4 regions of the Bradyrhizobium sp. USDA 336 genome follow, and region 2 is predicted to be linked to each of the others. Evidence: predicted binding sites of a transcription regulator. Region 2 holds the regulator's gene; each other region holds the start of a gene.
What was found. The regulator PhoB, encoded in region 2, activates phosphate uptake and scavenging genes when phosphate is short. The targets are predictions, from matches to a motif close to TGTCATNNANCTGTCAT.

Region 1 (5,751 bases), 5.8 Mb from region 2:
CGCGCGGCCCTGCTCGACCAGGGCCTCCAGCGCGTAGCCCGAGGTGAACAGGACCGGCAGGCCGGGACGCACACGCCGCGCCTGATCGGCGAGCTCCCAGCCGCTCATGCCGCCCGGCATCACGATATCGGTGAACAGCAAGTCGATGCCGGGATCGCCCTGCAACTGGTGCAAGGCATCCTTGCCGTTGACCGCAGCGACGACGCGATATCCGAGCGCTTCCACCCTGCGAATGACGGAGGAGCGGACGAACGGATCGTCCTCGACGATCAGGACCGTCTCGTAGCCTCGCGGCGCCGTGTCCTCGCCGTCGGGAAGATCGGCTTGCGACCTACCGGTGCTCGCGCGCGGCAGGTAGATCCTGGCCGTGGTCCCAAGGCCAGCCTCGCTGTAGATCGAGACATGGCCGCCTGATTGCTTGGCAAAGCCGTAGACCATGCTGAGGCCGAGGCCCGAGCCCTTGCCGACCTCCTTGGTGGTGAAGAACGGCTCGAACGCGCGTGCGGCGACCTCGGGCGTCATGCCTTCGCCGTCATCGGTGACCGCGATCAGGACGTAGCTGCCGGGTGCGACCTCCCGGTGAACGGCACCGTCATCATCCTCGATCGTGACCAGCTCCGTGGCCAGCGTGAGGTGGCCTCCCGATGGCATGGCATCCTGCGCGTTGAGCGCGAGATTGAGCACGGCGGATTCGAGCTGGGCGCGGTCGGCAAAGGCCAGGATCGTGCCGGGCCCGGAGGTCGTCCTGATCTCGATATCTTCGCGCAAGGTGCGCTTGAGCAGCTTGAACATGGAATCGAGCAGGCTCCGGCAATCGATCGTCTGAGGCCGCAGCAATTGGCGGCGGCTGAAGGCGAGCAGGCGCTGCGTCAGCTCGGCGCCCCGTTCGCCCGATTGGCAGATGTCGTCGGCAAAGCGCCCGAGGTCGGGCCTCGCCTTGAGCTGCTCGCTCAGGTGCTCGGCATTGCCGATGATCACGGTCAGCAGGTTGTTGAAGTCGTGCGCGATGCCGCCGGAGAGCTGACCGACCGTCTCCATCTTCTGCGCCTGCTGAAGCTGCTGCTCGGTCAGCTTGCGCGCGGTGAGGTCGTGGACGATGCCGACGAAGATCAATTCGCCGTCCTGCCGCGCCTGGCCGACCGACAGGTCCATCGGAAACGTCGTGCCGTCCTTGCGCAGGCCGACGGCCTCGCCGCTGGTCGCGAAATGCCGCGCCTGGCGGTCGGGCGCCGCATCCGCTTCGGGCATCAGCATGCCGACGTTGCGGTTCATCACCTCGTCGGCACGGTAGCCGAACAAGCGCTCGCAGGCCGGATTGAACAGCAGGATCCGGTCCTGCGCATCGAGCAGGATGACTCCGTCGACCGCGGTCTCGACGATCGCTGTGAGGCGCGCCACGCTCTCGCGCATCGCGCGTTGGGCGTCGCGGACCTGCTGCAGCAGCAGCGCGGCGTCGCGGCTCTTGATTTCCTCCTCCTCGAGCGCGGCCTGGACCTGTCGCAGCTCGAACGGCGAGGGGATCGTCAGGATCTTCGGCAGCAGCGGCCAGAGCGCGGCGGCGGTGAAGACCGACGCGACCGCCGTGGCGGCCTTGACTATGCCCTCGATGCCATAGATCGGAACCCAGAGCGTGTAGATCGACAGCACGTGGGTCAGGCCGCACGCCATGATGAAGATCGCGAACGCCCAATAGACCCAGCCGAATTTGAGGTCGCGCCGCTTGGTGACGAGGATGGCGAGGACGAACGGGATCGAGAAATAGGCGGCGGCAATGCTGGCGTCGGAAACGACGTGAAGCCAGATCAGCTCAGGCTCCCACAACAGGCAGATGCCGTGCGGCGACAGCATGGACGAGTCGAGGAGACGTTCGAAGAAGGCCCACATCGTTCCACCCCAAGGAGTCTTGTTCAGGTGGCTTGCGCGGCCGGGCGGCCCGCAACATGGGGGCGCTGGACGGTTCCACCACCTGACGTCTCGCGTCACCGGCGAAGCACGCTAAGGTACGCGACTATAGCAAGGGTCCGGCGCCGTTGCATTTTCAAGTCCGCACCATTGCGGGCCTTGGTCCGCGCGGTGTCCGACTGATTCGCAAGGCACGCAATCGGTTCGCGAATCACGCCTGGCGGCGGCCCGGCGCGCTTGCTGACGTTCCACGGTCGCGCTACGAGAGGCCATGGCGGCCTCCTCAAGCACATGTCTCCTGCGATGACGACCCCGGTCGCACTCACCATCGCCGGTTCCGATTCGAGCGGCGGTGCCGGCATCCAGGCGGACCTGAAGACCTTTGCCGCGCTCGGCGTCTATGGTGCCTCCGTGATCACGGCGCTGACGGCGCAGAACACGCGCGGCGTGACCGGCATTCACGCGGTGCCGGCCGGGTTCGTCACCGAGCAGATCGACGCGGTGTTCTCCGACCTCGACATCGGTGCGGTGAAGATCGGCATGGTGGCCCAGGCCGCCAGCATCGATGCCATCGCGGCCGCGCTGTTGCGCTGGGCGCCGCGGCATGTCGTGCTCGATCCCGTCATGGTGGCGACCTCCGGCGACCGCCTGCTCGCCGCGGAGGCCGTCGACGCCCTGCGCACCAGGCTGATGCCGCTGGCTGCCGTGATCACGCCGAACCTGCCGGAGGCTGCGGCCCTGCTCGATGCGCCGGTGGCGGCGAGCGAGGCCGAGATCGAAAGCCAGGGACGCCGCCTGCTGGCGCTGGGCTGCCGCGCCGTCCTGATCAAGGGCGGGCACGGGGAGGGCGCCGAGAGCACCGACTATCTCGTCACTGCCGAGACCGCGATCGCGCTTGCCGCGCCGCGTGTGGCCACCCGCAACACCCATGGCACCGGCTGCTCGCTGTCCTCCGCCATCGCAGCGGGGCTGGCCAGGGGCGAGGACCTCGAGGCCGCCGTGCGCAACGCCAAGACCTGGATCAGCGCCGCGATCGCGGCCGCCGACTGCTTCAGCGTCGGCCACGGCCACGGGCCGATCCATCATTTCCACAAGTTCTACTGAGGCGGGCTTGCTTCGCCTCTCCCGCAAGCCAAGCGGGGAGGGAGCGCACTTACCCTGCATGTCGCCTGATTGTCGCATGCGACTGATATTCGCGGGGAGGGCGAGGCAAGGCGTGATTCGTATTTGAAGGTGCCTCGAGGGTTCAATCGGTCATCCCCCTGTCACGGGACATTGTTACAGGCTGGCGCATGGGAAGTTACGATGTGAGTGACGAGAGCCCGGAGCGGCGCTTTCGCACGTTGTTCATCTCCGACGTCCATCTCGGAGCCCGCGGTTCACAAGCCGATCTTCTGCTCGACTTCCTGCGCTACCATGATGCCGATACGATCTATCTCGTCGGCGACATCGTCGACGGCTGGGCGCTGAAATCGAGCTGGCACTGGCCACAATCGCATAACGACCTGGTCCAGAAGCTTTTGCGCAAGGCGCGCAAGGGCGCCAAGGTCATCTACATTCCCGGCAATCACGACGAGTTCCTGCGCAACTATTACGGCACGCATTTCGGCGGCATCGACGTGGTCGAGAACACGGTTCATACCGGCGCCGACGGCAAGCGCTATCTCGTCATTCACGGCGACATCTTCGATCTCGTGGTGCAGAACGCGCGCTGGCTCGCCCATCTCGGCGACAAGGCCTACGATTTTGCGATCCAGATGAACCGCCTGGTCAACTTCTTCCGCCGGCTGTTCGGCGTGCCCTATTGGTCGCTCTCGCAATGGGCCAAGCAGAAGGTCAAGAACGCCGTCAACTATATCGGCGCGTTCGAGCAGGCGCTCGCCGCCGAGGCGCGGCGTCACCAGGCCGACGGCGTGATCTGCGGCCACATCCACTACGCCGTGATCCGCGACGAGGGCGGCATCCGCTACATGAATTGCGGCGACTGGGTGGAGAGTTGCACCGCCCTGGTGGAGCATGACGACGGCCATTTCGAGATCATCACCTGGGCGGATCAGTTGCGGAAGCCGGAGCAGGTGCCACAGGTCGCAGCCAGAGCTGCATAACAAGGACCACTTGATGCGCATCCTGGTCGCGACCGACGCCTGGCACCCGCAAGTCAACGGTGTGGTTCGGACGCTGACCAAGCTCGCTGATGCTGCAAAGGCGCTCGGCGTCGAGTTCACGTTCCTGACGCCGCAATCGTTCCGCACCTTTGCGATGCCGAGCTATCGCGACGTGCGCCTCGCCATGCCGCGCCCGGCCCGGATCGCAAGGCTGATCGAGGAGGCGCGCCCGGACAGCATCCACATCGCGACCGAAGGGCCGATCGGCCTGATGGTCCGCCGCTATTGCCGCCAGCGCAAGCTGCCGTTCACGACCAGCTTCCATACCCGCTTTCCCGAATATGTCCGCGCCCGCGTGCCAGTGCCGGGCTCGCTGATCTGGCGGGCGCTGCGGCGCTTCCACAGCGCCAGCCGCGCCGTGATGGCGGCGACGCCGGCGCTCGCGCGCGAACTGACCGAGCGCGGCTTCGACAATGTCGTGCTGTGGCCGCGCGGCGTGGACACCACGTTGTTCCACCCGCGCGTCATCGATCTCTGCCTGCCGGCACCCGTGTTCCTGTCGGTCGGCCGCGTCGCAGTCGAGAAGAATCTCGAGGCGTTCCTGGACCTCGACCTACCTGGCACCAAGGTGGTCGTCGGCGACGGCCCGGCGCGCGCCTCGCTGGAAGAGGCCTACCCCGATGCGATCTTCCTCGGCGAGAAGCACGGCGACGAACTGGCGGATATCTACGCGGCCGCCGACGTGTTCGTGTTCCCGAGCAAGACCGACACCTTCGGCCTGGTCCTGCTGGAGGCGCTTGCGAGCGGCCTGCCGGTCGCGGCCTTCCCAGTGAAGGGGCCCCGCGACGTGATTGGCGATGCGTCGGTCGGCGCGCTCGATCACGATCTGCGCGATGCCTGCTTCGCCGCGCTCGATATCTCCCGGCAGGACTGCGTCGCCTTTGCCGCCAATTACACCTGGGAGGCCTCGGCAACGGTCTTTATCGACAGCATTTTGGCGGTCGGGGCGGTGCTGCCCGGCCGGACCGCCGCGGAACAGCCGCGCCAAGTCGCCTAGAGCTATCTCGATCCGATGGATCGAAATAGCTCTAGATTCTTGTTTTGACGCGTTTTCTTCACGCGAACCGGGATCCACTTCGCTCGAAAACGCTATGGGGAAATCCTCTCGCTGAGGTGTCTTGCCCGGGCCTGATCGGCCGCGATAACATTCCGCCATGACCGAACAGGCCCTTCCGGTCGGCCCTGCCGACATCGATGCCGCAGCGCGCGTGATCGCGCCTTACGCCATCCGCACCCCGCTGTTGTCCTGCCCGGTGCTCAACGAGCGCGTCGGTGCGAAAGTGTTCCTGAAGCCGGAGATGCTTCAGCGCACCGGCTCGTTCAAGTTTCGCGGTGCCTTCAACAAGGTGTTCTCGATCCCGCAGGACAAGCGCGCCGGCGGCGTCGTCGCGTTCTCCTCCGGCAACCACGCCCAAGGCGTGGCGGCGGCGGCAAAGATCCTCGACATGCAGGCCACCATCGTGATGCCGGCGGACGCCCCGCTGTCCAAGCGCGAGCGCACCAAATCCTACGGCGCCGAGGTCGTGCTGTATGATCGCTATAACGAGGACCGCGAGGCGATCTCGCGCGGCATCGCCGAGAAGCGCGGCGCGACTCTGGTCAAACCCTATGACGATCCCTTCGTGATCGCAGGGCAGGGCACCGCCGGCCGCGAGATCGCCGAGGACATGGCAACGCTCGGGCT
Region 2 (5,751 bases):
TCGGCCTGTTCGCCGGCACCTATCTCGCCGAGTACGGCCGCAACGACAAGCTGACCTCGGTGATCCGCTTCATCAACGACATTCTCTTGTCGGCACCCTCGATCATCATCGGCCTCTTCATCTATGGCGCGGTGGTGGTGCCGATGCGCGGCTTCTCGGCGATTGCGGGCGCGCTGGCGCTTGCCGTCATCGTGATCCCGGTCGTCGTGCGCACCACGGAGGACATGCTGCTGCTGGTGCCGAATCCGTTGCGCGAAGCTGCCAGCGCGCTCGGCCTGCCGCGCTCGCTGGTGATCAGGCGAATCGCGTACCGTGCGGCGCGCGCCGGCCTCATCACCGGCGTGCTGCTCGCCACCGCCCGGGTCGCCGGCGAGACCGCGCCGCTGTTGTTCACGGCGCTGTCGAACCAGTTCTTCAGCCTCGGCCTGGACAAGACGATGGCGAACCTGCCTGTCACCATCAACAACTTCGTGCAGAGCCCCTACGAATATTGGAAGCAACTCGCCTGGAGCGGCGCGCTGCTGATCACCCTGACCGTGCTTGCCCTTAACATTGGCGCGCGCATCCTTGGCGCCGAGAGGACTGCAAAATGAGTGAAATGTCTGTTTCCGTCAGCGCACCGACCGTTCATCCCGGTTCGCAGCCGTTGCCCGAGGCGCCCGCCAAGGTCACCGCGCGCAACCTCAACTTCTACTACGGTGATCACCACGCGCTGAAGAACATCAACCTGGCGCTCGGCACCAACCGCGTCACGGCGTTCATCGGCCCGTCCGGCTGCGGCAAGTCCACCCTGCTGCGCATCTTCAACCGGATGTACGACCTCTATCCGGGCCAGCGCGCAGACGGTCAGCTGTTGCTCGACCATACCAACATCCTCGACCCCAAGCTCGACCTCAACCTGCTCCGTGCCCGGGTCGGCATGGTGTTCCAGAAGCCGACGCCGTTCCCGATGACGATCTACGAGAACATCGCCTTCGGCATTCGTCTCTACGAGAAGATCTCCAAGTCCGAGATGGACGGCCGCGTCGAGAAGGCGCTGCGCGGCGGCGCGCTGTGGAACGAGGTCAAGGACAAGCTCAATGCCTCCGGCCTGTCGCTCTCCGGCGGCCAGCAGCAGCGCCTCTGCATCGCCCGCACCGTCGCGGTGCGGCCCGAGGTGATCTTGTTCGACGAGCCTTGCTCGGCGCTCGACCCGATCTCGACCGCCAAGGTCGAAGAGCTGATCCAGGAATTGTCCGAGAACTACACGATCGCGATCGTGACCCACAACATGCAGCAGGCGGCGCGCGTCTCCGACAAGACCGCCTTCATGTATCTCGGCGAGTTGATCGAGTTCGATGACACCAGCAAGATCTTCACGTCGCCGAGCGATCGGCGCACGCAGGATTACATCACCGGCCGGTTCGGCTGAGGAGACGGAACATGGGTTCTGAACATACCGTAAAGGCCTTCGACAGCGATCTTCAGGAGCTCACCCGCCTTGTCGCCGAGATGGGCGGCATCGCCGAGCGCATGATCGTCGATTCCGTCGACGCGCTGATCCGCCGCGACGTCGCGCTCGGCCAGCGCGTGGTCGCCACCGACGCCGAGCTCGACGCGCTGCAGAAGCGCATCGAGGAGCGCGCCGTGCTCACCATCGCCCGCCGCCAGCCGATGGCCGTCGACCTGCGCGAGATCGTCGGCGCCATGCGCGTTGCGACCGATCTCGAGCGCATCGGCGATCTCGCCAAGAACATGGGCAAGCGCGTCGCGGCGCTGGAGACGGATTTCCATCCGCTCAAGCTGTTCCGCGGCCTGGAGCACATGACCGACCTCGTGCAGCAGCAGGTCAAGTCGGTGCTGGACGCCTATGCCGCGCACGACCTGCCGGCGGCGATGGCGGTGTGGAAGGGCGACGAGGAAGTCGACGCCATCTGCACCTCGCTGTTCCGCGAGCTCCTCACCTACATGATGGAGGATCCGCGCAACATCTCGTTCTGCATCCACCTGATGTTCTGTGCCAAGAACATCGAGCGGATCGGCGACCACGCCACCAACATCGCCGAGACCGTGTTCTACATGATCGAGGGCCAGGCGATCACTGACAAGCGGCCGAAGGGCGACATGACGACCTTCGCCACGACGGTGCCGAACACCTGACGACTTAAGGAGCGACGACCACATGGGCGCACGCATTATGGTGGTTGAGGACGAGGAAGCTCTCACCGAGCTTCTCCGCTACAACCTCGAAGGCGACGGCTATGACGTCGAGACGGTGATGCGCGGCGATGACGCCGACACCCGCCTCAAGGAGCACATTCCCGATCTGATCGTGCTCGACTGGATGCTGCCGGGCCTGTCGGGCATCGAGCTGTGCCGGCGGCTTCGGACCCGTCCCGAGACCAAGCAGCTGCCGATCATCATGCTCACCGCGCGCGGCGAGGAGAGCGAGCGGGTGCGCGGGCTTGCGACCGGCGCGGATGACTACATCGTCAAGCCGTTCTCGGTGCCGGAGCTGCTCGCGCGCGTGAAGGGCCTCTTGCGGCGTGCCAGCCCCGAGCGCCTCGCCACCGTGCTCGCCTATGGCGATATCGAGCTCGACCGCGACAAGCGCCGGGTGGCGCGCTCGGGCCGGCCGATCGATCTCGGCCCGACCGAATATCGCCTGCTGGAGTTCTTCCTGGAGCATCCCGGCCGCGTGTTCTCGCGCGAGCAGCTGCTCGACAGCGTCTGGGGCCGCGACATCTACATCGACGAGCGCACCGTCGACGTCCATATCGGCCGCCTGCGCAAGCTGCTCAATCTCGGCCGCGAGCAGGACCCGATCCGCACCGTCCGCGGCGCCGGCTACGCGCTGGACGATCGCTTCGCGAAGGCTGAGCAGACCTGAGTTTTTTGGATCTCGGATTAGCGCACCGCGGCAACAATCTCAGTCGTCATCCCGGGGCGCGCGCAGCGCGAGCCCGGGATCTCAGCGCGAGCGCCCGCGCTCGTCGCGATCAACAATAGGACGTGCTTTGGCGAAGACTCGGAGCAACCATCTCGCGCAATCACCGCGCTCTGTGGTTATGGGATCCCCGCCCCCCGTGCGCAATCGCGCACTAGGCGGGGATGACATCGAATAATAGGAGCCGTCATCGTGTGACGGCTGCCGTCCTGGCGATCAATGAAATCGCAAGCTCACCGCGTGCCCGGCTTCGGTGCTGCGCGACGGCGGTCCGCTGCGGGCTGATAGGCCACGCGCGAATGCTGGGCACAATAGGGCAGGCCTGAGAGCGCCTTGCCGCCGCAGAAGAAGAAATCCGGGCTCGAGGGATCGCCGACCGGCCAGTGGCAGGTCGCCTCGTTCAATTCCAGCAGCGACAGCCGCTGGCTCATCGGCACCACGTTGTCGTAGGTAACCGGCTCGGCTTCCAACTCGACCTCGAAGGCCTGCGCCAGCGCGGTGTTGCCGCGCGCGACGGGGCGGGTCACCCGCATCATGTGCTGCGCGGGCCGTGCCTTGCGCGGCCGCGGCGCTGCCGATGAAGGGCTCTTGGCGCGGCCGGACAGGCCGAGCCGGTGCACCTTGCCGATCACGGCATTGCGGGTCACATTGCCGAGCTCCGCCGCGATCTGGCTGGCCGAAAGTCCGGCCTCCCAGAGCTTCTTCAGCTGCTCGACGCGATCATCGGACCAGGTCAAAACCGTCATTGCACCCTTTCCCTCGCTGCGCGCCTGCCATCCTGGGGCCTTCGCAGCGAATGCTTTAGCCTTGAAAAACCCGTGCCGTCAGAATCCCTTAAGGCTCGCCGGGCGCGCTCAAGACGCCCGAACGTTTACGCCGGTACATGAGGACTTCTGGGATCAGAACTGCTGCACGAGATGTCGTATCTGACAGTCCAAACGCTACAATATGGCGTGACTCCCGCGCAAGAGTCCGCCGACTCGCTTCCACATGTTCCGTGGTGAAAAACCCGCAAAATCGGCACCGCAAGACTACGGAATCAGCGTTTCGCGAGGCTTTCCGGGCGGCATTGACACCCGTCTTGCCAAGCATAAGATAGTGCCACGTGCCGCCCTTAAAAGGCGGCACGTTTCGTTTTCCGGGGCCGGTCGATGGTGCGTCGCGCAATGCATGCCCTCACACCGTCCGCAACATTCAAGTGACGTCATGACTAACAGCGCAGCGCCGCATTTGCTCCCCGTTTTCGCCAGGGCCGACCTCGGTTTCGAGCGCGGCGAAGGCTGCTGGCTGATCGCGACCAACGGCGATCGCTATCTCGATTTCACCTCGGGCGTGGCGGTGAATGCGCTCGGCCATGTCCATCCCGCGCTGGTAAAGGCATTGCAGGAGCAGGCGACCAAGCTCTGGCACATGTCGAACCTGTTCCAGAGCCCTGATGGCGAGAAGCTCGCAAGCCGCCTCTGCAATGAGAGCTTTGCGGACTTCGTGTTCTTCTGCAATTCCGGCGCCGAGGCGCTGGAAGGCGTGATCAAGCTGGTGCGTCACCATCACTTCTCCAAGGGGCATCCGGAGCGTTACCGCATGATCACCTTCGAGGGTGCCTTCCATGGCCGCACGCTGGCGACGCTCGCCGCCACCGGCTCTGCGAAATATCTCGAGGGCTTCGGCCCGCCGATGGATGGCTTCGACCAGGTGCCGCATGGTGATCTGGAGGCTGTGAAGAAAGCGATCGGTCCGCACACCGCCGGCATTCTCATCGAGCCGATCCAGGGCGAGGGTGGCGTTCGTTCTGCACCTCACGCCTTCCTGAGGGCGCTGCGCGAGCTCTGCAACGAGCGCGGCCTGTTGCTCGCCTTCGACGAGGTGCAGACCGGCATGGGCCGCACGGGCGAGCTCTTTGCCTACAAGCGCACCGGCGTCACACCGGACGTGATGTCGCTCGCCAAGGCGCTCGGCGGCGGCTTTCCGATCGGCGCGGTGCTGGCGACCGCGGATGCGGCCGCCGGCATGGGGCCCGGCTCGCACGGCTCGACCTTCGGCGGCAATCCGCTCGCGATCTCGGCTGCCAACGCCGTGCTCGACGTCATGCTCAAGCCCGGCTTCTTCGACCACGTGCAGAAGATGTCGCTGCTGCTCAAGCAGAAGCTCGCCTCCGTGATCGATCGTCACCCTGATGTCGTCAGCGAGGTTCGCGGCGAGGGCCTGCTGATCGGCATCAAGGCCGTGGTGCCTTCGGGCGATCTCGTCGCGGCGCTGCGCGCCGAAAAGCTGCTCACCGTCGGGGCCGGCGACAATGTCGTGCGCTTCCTGCCGCCCCTGATCGTCACCGAAGCGGAGATCGAGGACAGCGTCGGGCGGTTAGAGCGGGCCTGCGCTGCGATCTCCTCCAGCCAGACCAAGCGGGCGGCAAGCTGATGAGCACGACGCCCAACAAAGCTCCCAAGCACTTCCTGGACATCAACGAGCTGCCGCTGTCGGAGCTCAAGAGCATGCTCGCCGCCTCTTCCGCCATGAAGGCGAAGCAGAAGGCGCAACAGCCGGTCAGGCCGCTCGAGGGCAAGACGCTGGCGATGATCTTCGAGCGTCCCTCGACCCGCACCCGCGTCTCGTTCGACGTCGGCATGCGCCAGCTCGGCGGCGAGGCGATCATGCTCACCGGCGCCGAGATGCAGCTCGGCCGCGGCGAGACCATCGCCGACACCGCGCGGGTGCTGTCGCGCTATGTCGACGCCATCATGATCCGCATCCTCAACCACGATGCGCTGCTGGAGCTCGCGGCCAACGCCACCGTGCCCGTCATCAACGGCCTGACGCGGCGTTCGCAT
Region 3 (5,751 bases), 1.9 Mb from region 2:
TCTCGCCGGGCAGCACCACCGCGTCGCGGCCGTTCTGCTCGGACTGCAGCCGGGCACGACGCACCCCGAGCTGGTTGAGCTGGTTTTCGATCAGCGCAAGGTTGGCGCGCGGCAGCGTCTCGTCAAGTCGGACCAGCATGTCGCCGGCCTGAACCTGATCGCCGTCGTTGACGGAGATTTCGGCGACCACGCCGCCGGTCGGGTGCTGAACCCGGCGGACGTTGCTGTCGACCACCACCTGCGCCGGCGCGATCACGGCGCTGGCGAGCGGTGCGGTCATCGCCCAAACGCCGGCGGTGGACACCACGATCGCCAGCGTGCCAATTCCGAGTCCAGTGGCGCGCCTGATATCGCGAAACGGATCGCTACGGCGAGCTTCGGGCTTGCGGGGTGCGGCCATATGGGGGTCCTCAACTGGCGGCGGCGGCAGGAACCGAGCGCGCATCGGGCACCGCCTGCAGCGCCGCGCCGCCCGGCGGCGGATGAGCGGCGAGCGATTTGCGCAGCACTTCATCCTTTGGGCCGAACGCCTGTACGTGGCCGTTCGCCAGCGTCAGCACGAGATCAACCGCGGCGAGCGCCGCCGGCCGATGCGCAATGATGACGGCAATGCCGCCGCGCGCCCGGACGCGCCGGATGGCATCGGTCAGCGCGGCGTCGCCTTCGGCGTCGAGGCTGGCGTTCGGCTCGTCGAGCACCACCATGAACGGATCCTTGTAGAGCGCGCGCGCCAACGCGATCCGCTGCCGCTGGCCGCCCGACAGGGTGGCGCCGGCTTCGCCGATCCGCATCTCGAACCCCTTCGGCAACTTCAGGATCATCTCGTAGGCGCCGGCGGCCTTCGCCGCGGCGATCACCGCCGCCTCATCGATCTCAGGATCGAAACGTGCGATGTTTTCCGCTACCGTTCCGTCGAACAATTCGACGTCCTGCGGCAGGTAGCCGATCATGCCGCCGCGAATTTCTGCCGGCCACTGGTCGAGGGTGGCGCCATCAAGGCGGATCTCGCCGCGTGCGATCGGCCAGATTCCGACCAGCGCTCGTGCCAGCGTCGATTTGCCGGCGGCTGACGGGCCAATGATGCCGACTGCCTGGCCGGCTTCGAGTGCGAACGAGGCGTTGTGCACGATCGCGGTGGTGCCGCCGGGGGCGGCGATTGTGACCTGCTCGACCGTGAGCCGATGGACGGCGCGTTCGGGCGCGACGTCAGGGTTCGAGGCGTCGCCCTTGCCCAGAGCGGCGCGAAGCCGTTGGCCCGCTTGTCGCGCGCCGAGGAACGGACGCCAGATGGAGATCGCCAGTTCCACCGGCGCGAGCGCGCGGCTGCCCATGATCGACGCGGCGATCATCACGCCGCCGCTGGCCAGCCCCTCGATCACCAGATAGGCGCCGAGGCCGAGCAGCGCCGATTGCAGCATGAAGCGCAGCGTCTTTGATAACGCGCCGAGCGATCCGGCGATGTCCGCGTTGCGTTGCTGCGCGGCGACGAGATCATCGTTGGCGGCGCCCATCCGGTCGATCAACCGCTGCTCCATGCCCAGCGCGGCCACGATTTCGGCGTTGCGCCGACCCGCTTCAAGCTGGACGCCGCGGATTGCGCCGGCGCGCGAGGCGTCCCGGGTTGGCGCCCGCGTCAGCACCTCGGTGAGCAGCGCGATCCCGAACAGCAGCATCGCACCCACGACCAGCGTCCAGCCGAGATAAGGATGCAGGAGAAAGCAGCCGGCGAGATACAGTGGCATCCACGGCAAGTCGAACAAGGTGGTCGGGCCGAGCCCGGAGAGGAACGACCGGACCGAGTCCAGATCGTGCGACAATTGCAGGCCGCGATTCGCGCCGCCGCGCAGCGGCCCGCGCAGGATATCGCAGACGACCGGTTGCCACAGCGCCGCGTGCAGCGCCGATCCGATCCGGGTCAGAATGCGCTGACGCAACAGATCGAACAGCCCTTGCATCGCATACGCCGCCGTCACCGCGATCGACAGCGCGATCAAGGTCGGAATGCTGTGAGATGGAATGACCCGGTCGTACACCTGCAGCATGTAGATCGAGCCGGTGAGCATCAGCAGATTGAGCACCGCCGAGAACAGTCCCACCGTCAGAAAGGCCGTTCTGCAGGAGGCGATCGCGGCCGACGCGAGATCGCCGGACGCGGGAGTCGACGCGGAGGACGTTGCTGCGCTCATGACACTCAATTCAGAAACGACGTCGGACCGCCACCGTCGGATGCGGTCGGCGTTCGTTAGCGAGGTTCAACGTCAGGCGCATGACAAAGCGACCCCCACGAAAACGCGAGCGGTTCCAACGAGGCTGCGATGCTCTGCGGCGAAACGCCGCCTTGGTTCGGAAGTTCGGCCGCGCAGATCGGCAATCGAACCTGGCGTGGTCGCTCCTCGCGGCGGGTCGATTGAGCTGTCACGCGATGACCCATTGGCAACTGCCGCCGGCCGAGAGGTCGAGCGCGCCTCCCCGCGCAAAGCTGGTAGTTGGTTCTCTCGATCTTCGCGGGGGCTCTTCGGGTGGCGACTTCACCGGCCCGTTAAGAAGCAGTCACCGATCTGTTGTCATCTGCGTTCTATCAACTCAGTAACGATACGTTAACCATCGGCCGTCTGGACCACGCCCTCGCGCATGCCGTGAGGCGGTGATCTGCGACGTCTTCTCTCAAGCGCTGGAGTGGCCATAATGTCAACGAACCCTCATGTCCTGGCGAACGGCGATTTCCTGCAGGATTGGTCCAATACCGGCCTTGTCACGACCAACGATGACTGGTCGGGGGTCGCATCGATCGTCGGCTATCTCGGCAACGATGTCGTTTCGGCCACCGGGGTGGACGCGCGTACGGCTACCGGACCATCGTCAGGAGATATCGACGTCGTCGCCAACCAAACCAACACCGCCATCACCAACGGCGGTGTGGCCGAGTTCCAGATCGCCAACCCGACGGTGGCGCTGAACGGTTCCAACAGTGCGGATGCCCCCGGCCTCGTGATCCATCTCGACGCCACCGACCGCAAGGATGTCCGGCTGAGCTTCAACGCACGCGACCTCGACGCCAGCACGGACGACTCTGCACAGCAGATCAACGTGCAGTACCGGCTCGGTTCGAGCGGGCCGTGGACCAATGTTCCCGGCGGTTACGCTGCTGACGTCACCACCGGCGGTACCGCGACTCAGGTGACACCGTTCGATCTGCTGCTGCCTGACGCCGTCAACGGCCGCAGCGACCTCCAGGTTCGCATTCTCACCACCAACGCCGTCGGAAATGACGAGTGGGTCGGCATCGACGACATCCGCGTCACCAGTTCGTCCGAATCGGCGATCGAAATGCAGCACGTCGCATTCGCGCCGGATTCGCTTACGGTGTCGCATGACGAAGGTAGCAGCGGTCCGACCGTCTTTCAGTTCACCGTCGAGCGCAGCGGCGGCACCACGGGCAATGTCGCGTTCTCGGGAACGATCGCTTCGGCACAGACCGATGCGGCCGACTATGTCGGCGGCGAGCCGGTCAGCTTCAGCGGCAGCATCGCGGCGGGAGAGACCTCCGCGGTCGTGACCGTTACCGTCGCCGGCGACACCGACAATGAGGCGAACGAGAGCTTCACGCTGACGCTGCAGAACGTTTCCAATTCGGCGGCCGTGACCACCACGATCGGCAGCGCTGCGACGGCGACCGGCACCATCGTCAATGACGACATCGGCATCACCAAGATCAGCGCGATTCAGGGCAGCGGAGCCAGCAGCGCCATGGTCGGTCAGATTGTGACCGTCGAAGCCATCGTTGTTGGCGACTTCCAGAACGGCGATGCCGACGCCGGCCGCAATCTCAACGGCTTCTATCTCCAGGAGGAGACTACCGATTCCGACGGCAACGTGCTGACCTCCGAGGCGATCTTCGTGTACGGCGGCGCCACCGACGTCCAGGTCGGCGACCGGGTCCGCGTCACCGGCTCGATCAGCGAATATTTCGGCCTGACCGAGCTCACCGCGAGCAGCATTTCGGTCGTTCAGGCCGGCGCGGTGGCCGACATTGACACGATGGCGACGCAGATCGACCTGCCGTCGATGGGCACGACGCTGAGCCAGGACGGCGACTACCAGCCCGATCTTGAAGCCTATGAAGGCATGCTGGTCACGATTCCGGAGACCCTGACCGTCACCGAGCAGTTCAATCTCGACCGTTTCAACGAGATCAAGCTTGTGGCGGGCGAACGGCCCGAACAGTTCACGCAGGAGAACGCGCCCGACGCGGCCGCCTACCAGGCGTATCTGGCCGAGCTTGGTGCTCGCACCATCACCTATGACGATGGCCTCAACGTCCAGAATGCGGCGATCAACAACCTCGATGGCTTCGATCCGAACGACAACCCCTCCGCCGCGCCGAACTACGGCACCGCCGACGCGGTCCGGATGGGTGACACCATCGCCGGCCTGACCGGCGTGCTCGACTATCAATGGGCCGGCAACTCCGCCTCGGGGGCGACTTGGCGGATCCGTTCGGTCGAGGACGGCGCCAACACCTTCGGAGCCGGCGACAATCCGCGCACCGATGCGCCGGAAGACGTCGGCGGCCGTCTGAAGGTGGCGAGCTTCAACGTGCTGAACTACTTCACCACGCTGGACAATGGCGGCACCACCGCGATCGGCCAAGCGCCGCGCGGCGCCGACAACGGCGCGGAGTTCGCACGTCAGACCGAGAAGCTGGTCGCGACCATCCTCGACATGGACGTCGACGTGCTGGCGCTGACCGAACTGGAGAACGACTTCTCCGCCGCATCGTCCGGCAACGCAATCAAGTATCTGGTCGAGCAGCTCAATGCCGTGGCTGGGGCCGGTACCTATGCCTGGGTCGATCCCGGCCAGCAGTTCGTCGGCGGCGACGCCATCGCGGTCGGCTTCATCTACGACACCACCGCGGTGAAGATCGCCGACGGCACGACTATCGAGATCCTTAACGACGCCGATCTGCCCGGCCTCGGCCTCGGCGGCCTGCTGGAGCAGAGCACGGTCGGCGCCGTGTTCGACGGCGAGAACACCAGCCGCAATGCGCTCGCGGTGACCTTCGAGGAGCTTGCGACCGGCGAAACCTTCACGGCGATCGCCAACCATCTCAAGTCCAAGAGCGGTACCGGCTCCGGCGCCGATTCCGATCAGGGCGACGGCCAGGGCAACTGGCAGAACCAACGGGAATTGGCCGCCACCGCGCTGACCGCGTGGGCAGCCACCGATCCGACCGGCTCGGGCGATCCCGACGTCATGCTGCTCGGCGATTTCAACGGCTACGCCAAGGAGCAGTCGACCGCGCTCATCGGGAGCGCGGGCTATGAGGATTTGCAGGCCCGTGAGGACGACGCATATTCCTATGTGTTCGACGGCCAGACCGGCACGCTCGACTACGCCTTCGCCAACGCCAGCCTCGGCGAACAGGTGTCCGGTGTGACCACCTGGCACATCAACGCCGACGAGGCCGATGCGCTCGACTACAACACCGACTACGACCGCGACACATCGATCTTCGACGGCGACGCCCCGGTCCGGGTGTCCGACCACGATCCGGTGATCGTAGGCCTCAACCTCGGGGAGCAGGAGCCGACCCCGGCTTACACGCTGCAGATTCTGCATGCCTCGGACTTCGAGGCGGGCCTGAACGCGGTCGATCGCGCCGGCAACTTCGCGGCGATTGTCGACTATCTCGAGGATACCTACGAGAACTCGATCACGCTGTCGTCGGGCGACAATTTCATTCCCAGC
Region 4 (5,751 bases), 570 kb from region 2:
CTGCTTCATCGGCGCGATGAAGTTCGTGGCCTCGCAGGGCGGCCCGAAGGTGCCTGCGGATGCCTCGGTCACCTCGACCGTCGGCATCGGCCCTCGCTCCGAGGGCGGCTTCGGCCTCGATATCGACCTTGCGGTCTCGCTGCCGGGCCTTGCCCGTGCAGATGCCGAGGCGCTGGTGGCGAAGGCGCACCAGGTGTGCCCGTACTCCAATGCCACGCGCGGCAACGTTGACGTTCGCCTGACGGTGGTCTGATCGGCAGCGCGGATCGGCTGGCCCGGGGCCTCCTCGGGCCGGCCACTTACGAGGAAATTTGCCACCCCGCGGCATGGCTGCACGGCGGCGCATACGGCTCCACGCTCGGCGCCATTGCTGGCGCAAACAAACCTCGCTAGGCCTGTGATCCAATGATCGACACAGGGAAGCGAAGGCATGACTGAAGCAGCAACGGGCGCCATGAGCGGACTGCGCGTCATCGATCTCACGCGCGTGCTCGGCGGTCCCTACTGCACCCAGATCCTCGCCGACCACGGCGCCGACGTGATCAAGGTCGAGCCGCCCGCGGGCGACGAGGTGCGCGAATGGGGCCCTCCGTTCCACGAAGAGGATGCGGCCTATTTCGTCGGCATCAACCGCAACAAGCGCTCGATCGGCCTCGACCTCGCCTCCGAGGGCGGCCGAATCGTGCTGCTCAAGATGCTGGAGACCGCCGACGTCCTGATCGAGAATTTCAAGCCGGGCACGCTGGAGAAATGGGGCATCGGCAACGACGTCCTCAGCAAGAAATATCCCCGCCTCGTGCATTGCCGGATCTGCGGCTTCGGCGCCGACGGCCCGCGCGGCGGCAACCCCGGCTATGACGCCATCATCCAGGCCATGACCGGCATGATCGCGGCGACCGGCTCGCCCGAGAGCGGGCCGATGCGGATCGGCGTGCCCTTGGTCGACATCACCACCGGGCTTTATGCGGCGATCGGCATCCTGATGGCGCTGTCGGAGCGGCAGCGGTCGGGCAAGGGCCAGTTCCTGGAGACCACGCTGTACGAGACCGGCCTCGCCATCATGCATCCGCACACCGCGAATTATTTCATGCATGGCAAGCCGCCTGGTCTCACCGGCAACGAGCATCCGAACCTCGTCCCTTACGCGATCTTCCCGACCAAGACCGACAACATCTTCATCGGCGTCGGCAATGACGGCACCTTCCGCAAGCTGGCGAAAGAGATCGGCAAGCCCGAGCTCGGCACCGATCCACGCTTTGCCCGCAACAAGGACCGCATCGCCAATCGCGAGGCGCTGCGCGCCGAGCTTGCCGCCGTGTTCAGCCAGCACGAGGCCGAGCCGCTGTGCAACCGCCTGCTCGCGGCCGGCCTGCCCGCGGGGCCGGTGCAGAAGATCGACCAGGCGTTGACCAACCCGCACACGATCGCGCGTGGCGATATTATCGAGAAGGACTGGTACAAGGGCGTGGCTTCGCCGATCCGGCTCGACCGCAGCAAGCCGAGCCTGCGCCGCGTGCCGCCGAAGTTCAGCCAGCACGCGGCCGAGGTGCTGGGCGAGTTCGGCTACTCCAAGGCCGAGATCGACGCGATGGTCGAAAAGGGCACGGTCTGCGGTCCCGAGCGGAAACGCTGAGGTAAGGCGAGCGTCAACGGTGGTGCGCTCCCTCTCCCGCTCGCGGGAGAGGGTTGGGGAGAGGGTGTCTCCGCACCGGGACAATCCCCTAGAGGATAGAACCCTCACCCGGCGCGATAGTGCCTCATCTCAATGCCGCACTGCGGCGCGCGCACGTATGTGCAGCGCGAACGGAGTTGGCTGACGGCTCCGTCATGGCCTATTTGACGACTTCCCATCTGGCCGCGCTTGCTGCTTTCGTTTCTCCCGCTTACACAGTCATGTGAACGTCATATGGCGCTGCTAGCGCAAGCGCTTCTTTAGTGACGGGCAAGGGAGGTTCTTGATGGCTCTTCGACATTTTGGCACGGCGGCGGCTGTCGCACTCACAATTGGTCTCGGCGCCTCGCCGGCACTCGCGGTGACCGAAATCCAGTGGTGGCACGCGATGACCGGCGCCAACAACGACGTCATCGTCAGGCTCGCCAACGATTTCAACACCACGCAGAGCGACTACAAGGTGATCCCGACCTACAAGGGCAACTACGCCGACACGATGAACGCCGGCATCGCCGCGTTCCGCGCCGGCAACGCTCCGCACATCATGCAGGTGTTCGAGGTCGGCACCGCCACCATGATGGCGGCGACCGGCGCCGTGAAGCCGGTCTACAAGCTGATGGCCGAGACCGGCGAGAAGTTCGATCCGAAGGCCTACTTGCCCGCGATCACCGGCTACTACTCGACCTCGAAGGGCGAGATGCTGTCCTTCCCCTTCAACTCGTCCTCGACGGTGATGTGGGTCAATCTCGACGCACTGAAGAAGGCGAATGTCGAGATCCCGAAGACCTGGCCCGAAGTGTTCGACGCCGCCAAGAAGCTGAAGGCGGCCGGCCACGCCACCTGCGGCTTCTCCAACTCCTGGGTCACCTGGGTCAATCTCGAGCAGCTGTCCGCCTGGCACAACGTGCCGCTCGCCAGCAAGGCCAACGGCCTCGACGGTTTCGACACCGTGCTGTCCTTCAACGGTCCGCTCCAGGTCAAGCATCTCGAAAATCTGGTCGAGCTCCAGAAGGACAAGACCTACGACTATGCCGGCCGCACCAACACCGGCGAAGGCCGCTTCACGTCGGGTGAATGCCCGCTCTACCTGACCTCGTCGGCGTTCTTCGGCAACGTCAAGGCGCAGGCCAAGTTCGCCTTCACCGCGGTGCCGATGCCCTATTATCCGGACGCCAAGGGCGCGCCGCAGAACTCGATCATCGGCGGTGCCTCGCTCTGGGTGATGGGCGGCAAGTCGGCCGACGAGTACAAGGGCGTCGCCAAATTCTTCTCCTTCCTCTCGGACACCGATCGCCAGGTCTACATCCATAAAGCCTCGGGCTATCTGCCGATCACCAAGGCGGCCTATGACAAGGCCAAGGCGGATGGCTTCTACAAGGACCAGCCCTATCTCGAGACCCCGCTGCTCGAGCTGACCAACAAGGAGCCGACCGAGAATTCGCGCGGCCTGCGCCTCGGCAACATGGTGCAGCTCCGTGACGTCTGGGCGGAAGAGATCGAGCAGGCGCTGGCCGGCAAGAAGACCGCCAAGCAGGCGCTGGACGCGGCCGTCGAGCGCGGCAACACCATGCTGCGCCAGTTCGAAAAGACCGCTGTGAAGTAAGGCGACAAGCGGCAGGCCGGTCAACCGGCCTGCCGCCCCCGCAGGCATCATGCAAAAGCAAGCCATTTTCCAATCGAAGCTATTGCCCTATGCGCTGGTTGCGCCGCAGCTCGCGATCGTCCTGATATTCTTCTACTGGCCGGCCTTGCAGGCGGTGATCCAGTCCTTCCTGCTCCAGGACGCCTTCGGCCTGTCAACCAGCTTCGTCTGGTTCGAGAACTATATCGACCTGTTCAAGGAGCGCGCCTATTTCGAGGCGATCGTCCGCACCTTCTTCTTCTCGTTCGCCATCGCGATCTCGTCGCTGTCCTTCGCTCTGCTGCTCGCGGTCATGGCCGACAAGCCGCTGCGTGGCGGCACGCTTTACCGCACGCTGCTGATCTGGCCCTATGCAGTGGCGCCACCCGTCGTCGGCGTGCTGTGGATCTTCATGCTGCACCCTTCGCTCGGCGTGCTCGCGCGCTACTTGCGTACCCTTGGTATCGACTGGAATCCGCTGCTCGACGGCAATCAGGCAGCTGCCCTGATCATCATGGCGGCCGCCTGGAAGCAGATCTCCTACAACTTCCTGTTCTTCCTCGCCGGCCTGCAGAGCATCCCCAGAAGCGTGATCGAGGCGGCTGCGATCGACGGCGCCCGCCCGATGCGCAGGTTCTGGACCGTGATCTTCCCGCTGCTGTCGCCGACCATCTTCTTCCTCTTGGTCGTCAACATCGTCTACGCCTTCTTCGACACGTTCGGCATCATCGACACCATGACCCGCGGCGGTCCGGGCAAGTCGACGGAGACGCTGGTCTACAAGGTCTATACCGACGGCCTGCTCGGCGGAAACCTCGGCAGCTCCGCGGCGCAATCGGTGATCCTGATGATCATGGTCATCGTGCTGACGGGCATCCAGTTTCGCTTCGTCGAACGCAAGGTGACCTACTGATGGTCGAGGAAGAGGGCTTCCGGCGCTACATCGCCCATGTCATCCTCTGGATCGGGATCGCGATCGTCGCCTTCCCCGTCTATCTCGCCTTCGTCGCCTCCACCCAGGAGAACGCGGTAATCGCCAACGGGCAGATGTCGCTGCTGCCGGGTGGCCATTTTCTCGAAACCTACTATAAGACGATCTTCATCGGCACGAGCGGCTCCACCCGCGAGCCGGTCGGCAACATGATGCTGAACTCGCTGGTGATGGCGATGCTGATCGCGCTCGGCAAGATCGCGGTCTCGATCATCTCCGCCTATGCGATCGTCTATTTCCGCTTTCCGTTCCGGATGGCGATCTTCTGGATCATCTTCATCACTTTGATGCTGCCCGTCGAGGTGCGCATCTATCCGACCTACAAGATCGTCGCCGACCTGCACATGCTCGACAGCTATGCCGGCCTGTCGCTGCCGCTGATCGCATCGGCCACCGCGACGCTGCTGTTCCGCCAATTCTTCATGACGGTGCCGGACGAATTGCTGGAAGCCTCGCGCATCGACGGCGCCGGCCCCTTCCGCTTCTTCTGGGATACGCTCTTGCCGCTGTCGCGCACCAACATGGCGGCGCTGTTCGTGATCCTGTTCATCCTCGGCTGGAATCAATATCTCTGGCCGCTGTTGATCACCACGCGCGACGACATGCAGACCATCCAGATCGGCATCCGCAAGATGATCACCACCACCGACGCGCTGACCGAATGGCCGATCGTGATGGCAACCGCCGTGCTGGCCATGCTGCCGCCGGTGGTCGTCGTCGTCGCCATGCAGAAATTGTTCGTGCGCGGCCTGGTCGAGACGGAAAAGTGAAGATGGCGAATAGTGAATGGCGAGCGGCGAATGGGGTCGCTGCGTCCGCCTTGCGTGCTAACAAGTCCCCATTCGCCATTCCCTACTCGCTATTCGCCGGTGCAACCCATGGCTAACGTCACCCTGCGCAGCGTCCGCAAGACCTATCCCGGCGGCTTCGAGGCCATCAAGGGCGTCGACGTCGATGTCGGCGACGGACAGTTCTGCGTGCTGGTCGGACCAAGCGGCTGCGGCAAGTCCACGCTGCTGCGCATGGTCGCGGGACTGGAGACGGTCACCGGCGGCGAGATCGACATCGGCGGCCGCGTCGTCAACCAGGTCGAGCCCGCCGATCGCGACATCGCGATGGTGTTCCAGAACTACGCGCTCTATCCGCATATGAGCGTCTACAACAACATGGCCTATGGCCTGCGCAACCGCGGCATGGCCGAGGCCGAGATCAAGACTCGCGTGGAAGAAGCCGCGCGCGTGCTCGAGCTCTCCGCCATGCTGGAGCGCAAGCCGCGCCAGCTCTCCGGCGGCCAGCGCCAGCGCGTCGCCATGGGCCGCGCCATCGTGCGCCAGCCGAAAGTGTTTTTGTTCGACGAGCCGCTCTCCAATCTCGACGCCAAGCTGCGCATCGCGATGCGGGTCGAGATCCGCAAATTGCAGCGCCGGCTCAACACGACGTCGATCTACGTCACCCATGACCAGCTCG

Region 1: the regulator PhoB is predicted to act here: its motif matches at 3,155-3,171, upstream of ABIA45_RS02675 (UDP-2,3-diacylglucosamine diphosphatase).
Region 3: the regulator PhoB is predicted to act here: its motif matches at 2,549-2,565, upstream of ABIA45_RS38865 (ExeM/NucH family extracellular endonuclease).
Region 4: the regulator PhoB is predicted to act here: its motif matches at 1,890-1,906, upstream of ugpB (sn-glycerol-3-phosphate ABC transporter substrate-binding protein UgpB).

Annotation. Positions count from the first base shown of each region.
Region 1 is NZ_JBIYDC010000002.1:401,601-407,351, forward strand. It holds gene ABIA45_RS02665 (PAS domain S-box protein) at 1-1,848, opposite strand, end outside; gene thiD (bifunctional hydroxymethylpyrimidine kinase/phosphomethylpyrimidine kinase) at 2,206-3,006, shown strand; gene ABIA45_RS02675 (UDP-2,3-diacylglucosamine diphosphatase) at 3,195-4,007, shown strand; gene ABIA45_RS02680 (glycosyltransferase family 4 protein) at 4,021-5,064, shown strand; gene ABIA45_RS02685 (threonine/serine dehydratase) at 5,222-5,751, shown strand, end outside.
Region 2 is NZ_JBIYDC010000002.1:6,246,663-6,252,413, forward strand. It holds gene pstA (phosphate ABC transporter permease PstA) at 1-593, shown strand, start outside; gene pstB (phosphate ABC transporter ATP-binding protein PstB) at 590-1,411, shown strand; gene phoU (phosphate signaling complex protein PhoU) at 1,423-2,139, shown strand; gene phoB (phosphate regulon transcriptional regulator PhoB) at 2,162-2,869, shown strand; gene ABIA45_RS30245 (GcrA family cell cycle regulator) at 3,160-3,672, opposite strand; gene ABIA45_RS30250 (aspartate aminotransferase family protein) at 4,133-5,341, shown strand; gene argF (ornithine carbamoyltransferase) at 5,341-5,751, shown strand, end outside.
Region 3 is NZ_JBIYDC010000002.1:8,167,625-8,173,375, forward strand. It holds gene ABIA45_RS38855 (HlyD family type I secretion periplasmic adaptor subunit) at 1-400, opposite strand, end outside; gene ABIA45_RS38860 (type I secretion system permease/ATPase) at 411-2,186, opposite strand; gene ABIA45_RS38865 (ExeM/NucH family extracellular endonuclease) at 2,686-5,751, shown strand, end outside.
Region 4 is NZ_JBIYDC010000002.1:5,677,608-5,683,358, forward strand. It holds gene ABIA45_RS27625 (organic hydroperoxide resistance protein) at 1-253, shown strand, start outside; gene ABIA45_RS27630 (CaiB/BaiF CoA-transferase family protein) at 431-1,633, shown strand; gene ugpB (sn-glycerol-3-phosphate ABC transporter substrate-binding protein UgpB) at 1,959-3,275, shown strand; gene ugpA (sn-glycerol-3-phosphate ABC transporter permease UgpA) at 3,325-4,206, shown strand; gene ugpE (sn-glycerol-3-phosphate ABC transporter permease UgpE) at 4,206-5,054, shown strand; gene ABIA45_RS27650 (sn-glycerol-3-phosphate import ATP-binding protein UgpC) at 5,163-5,751, shown strand, end outside.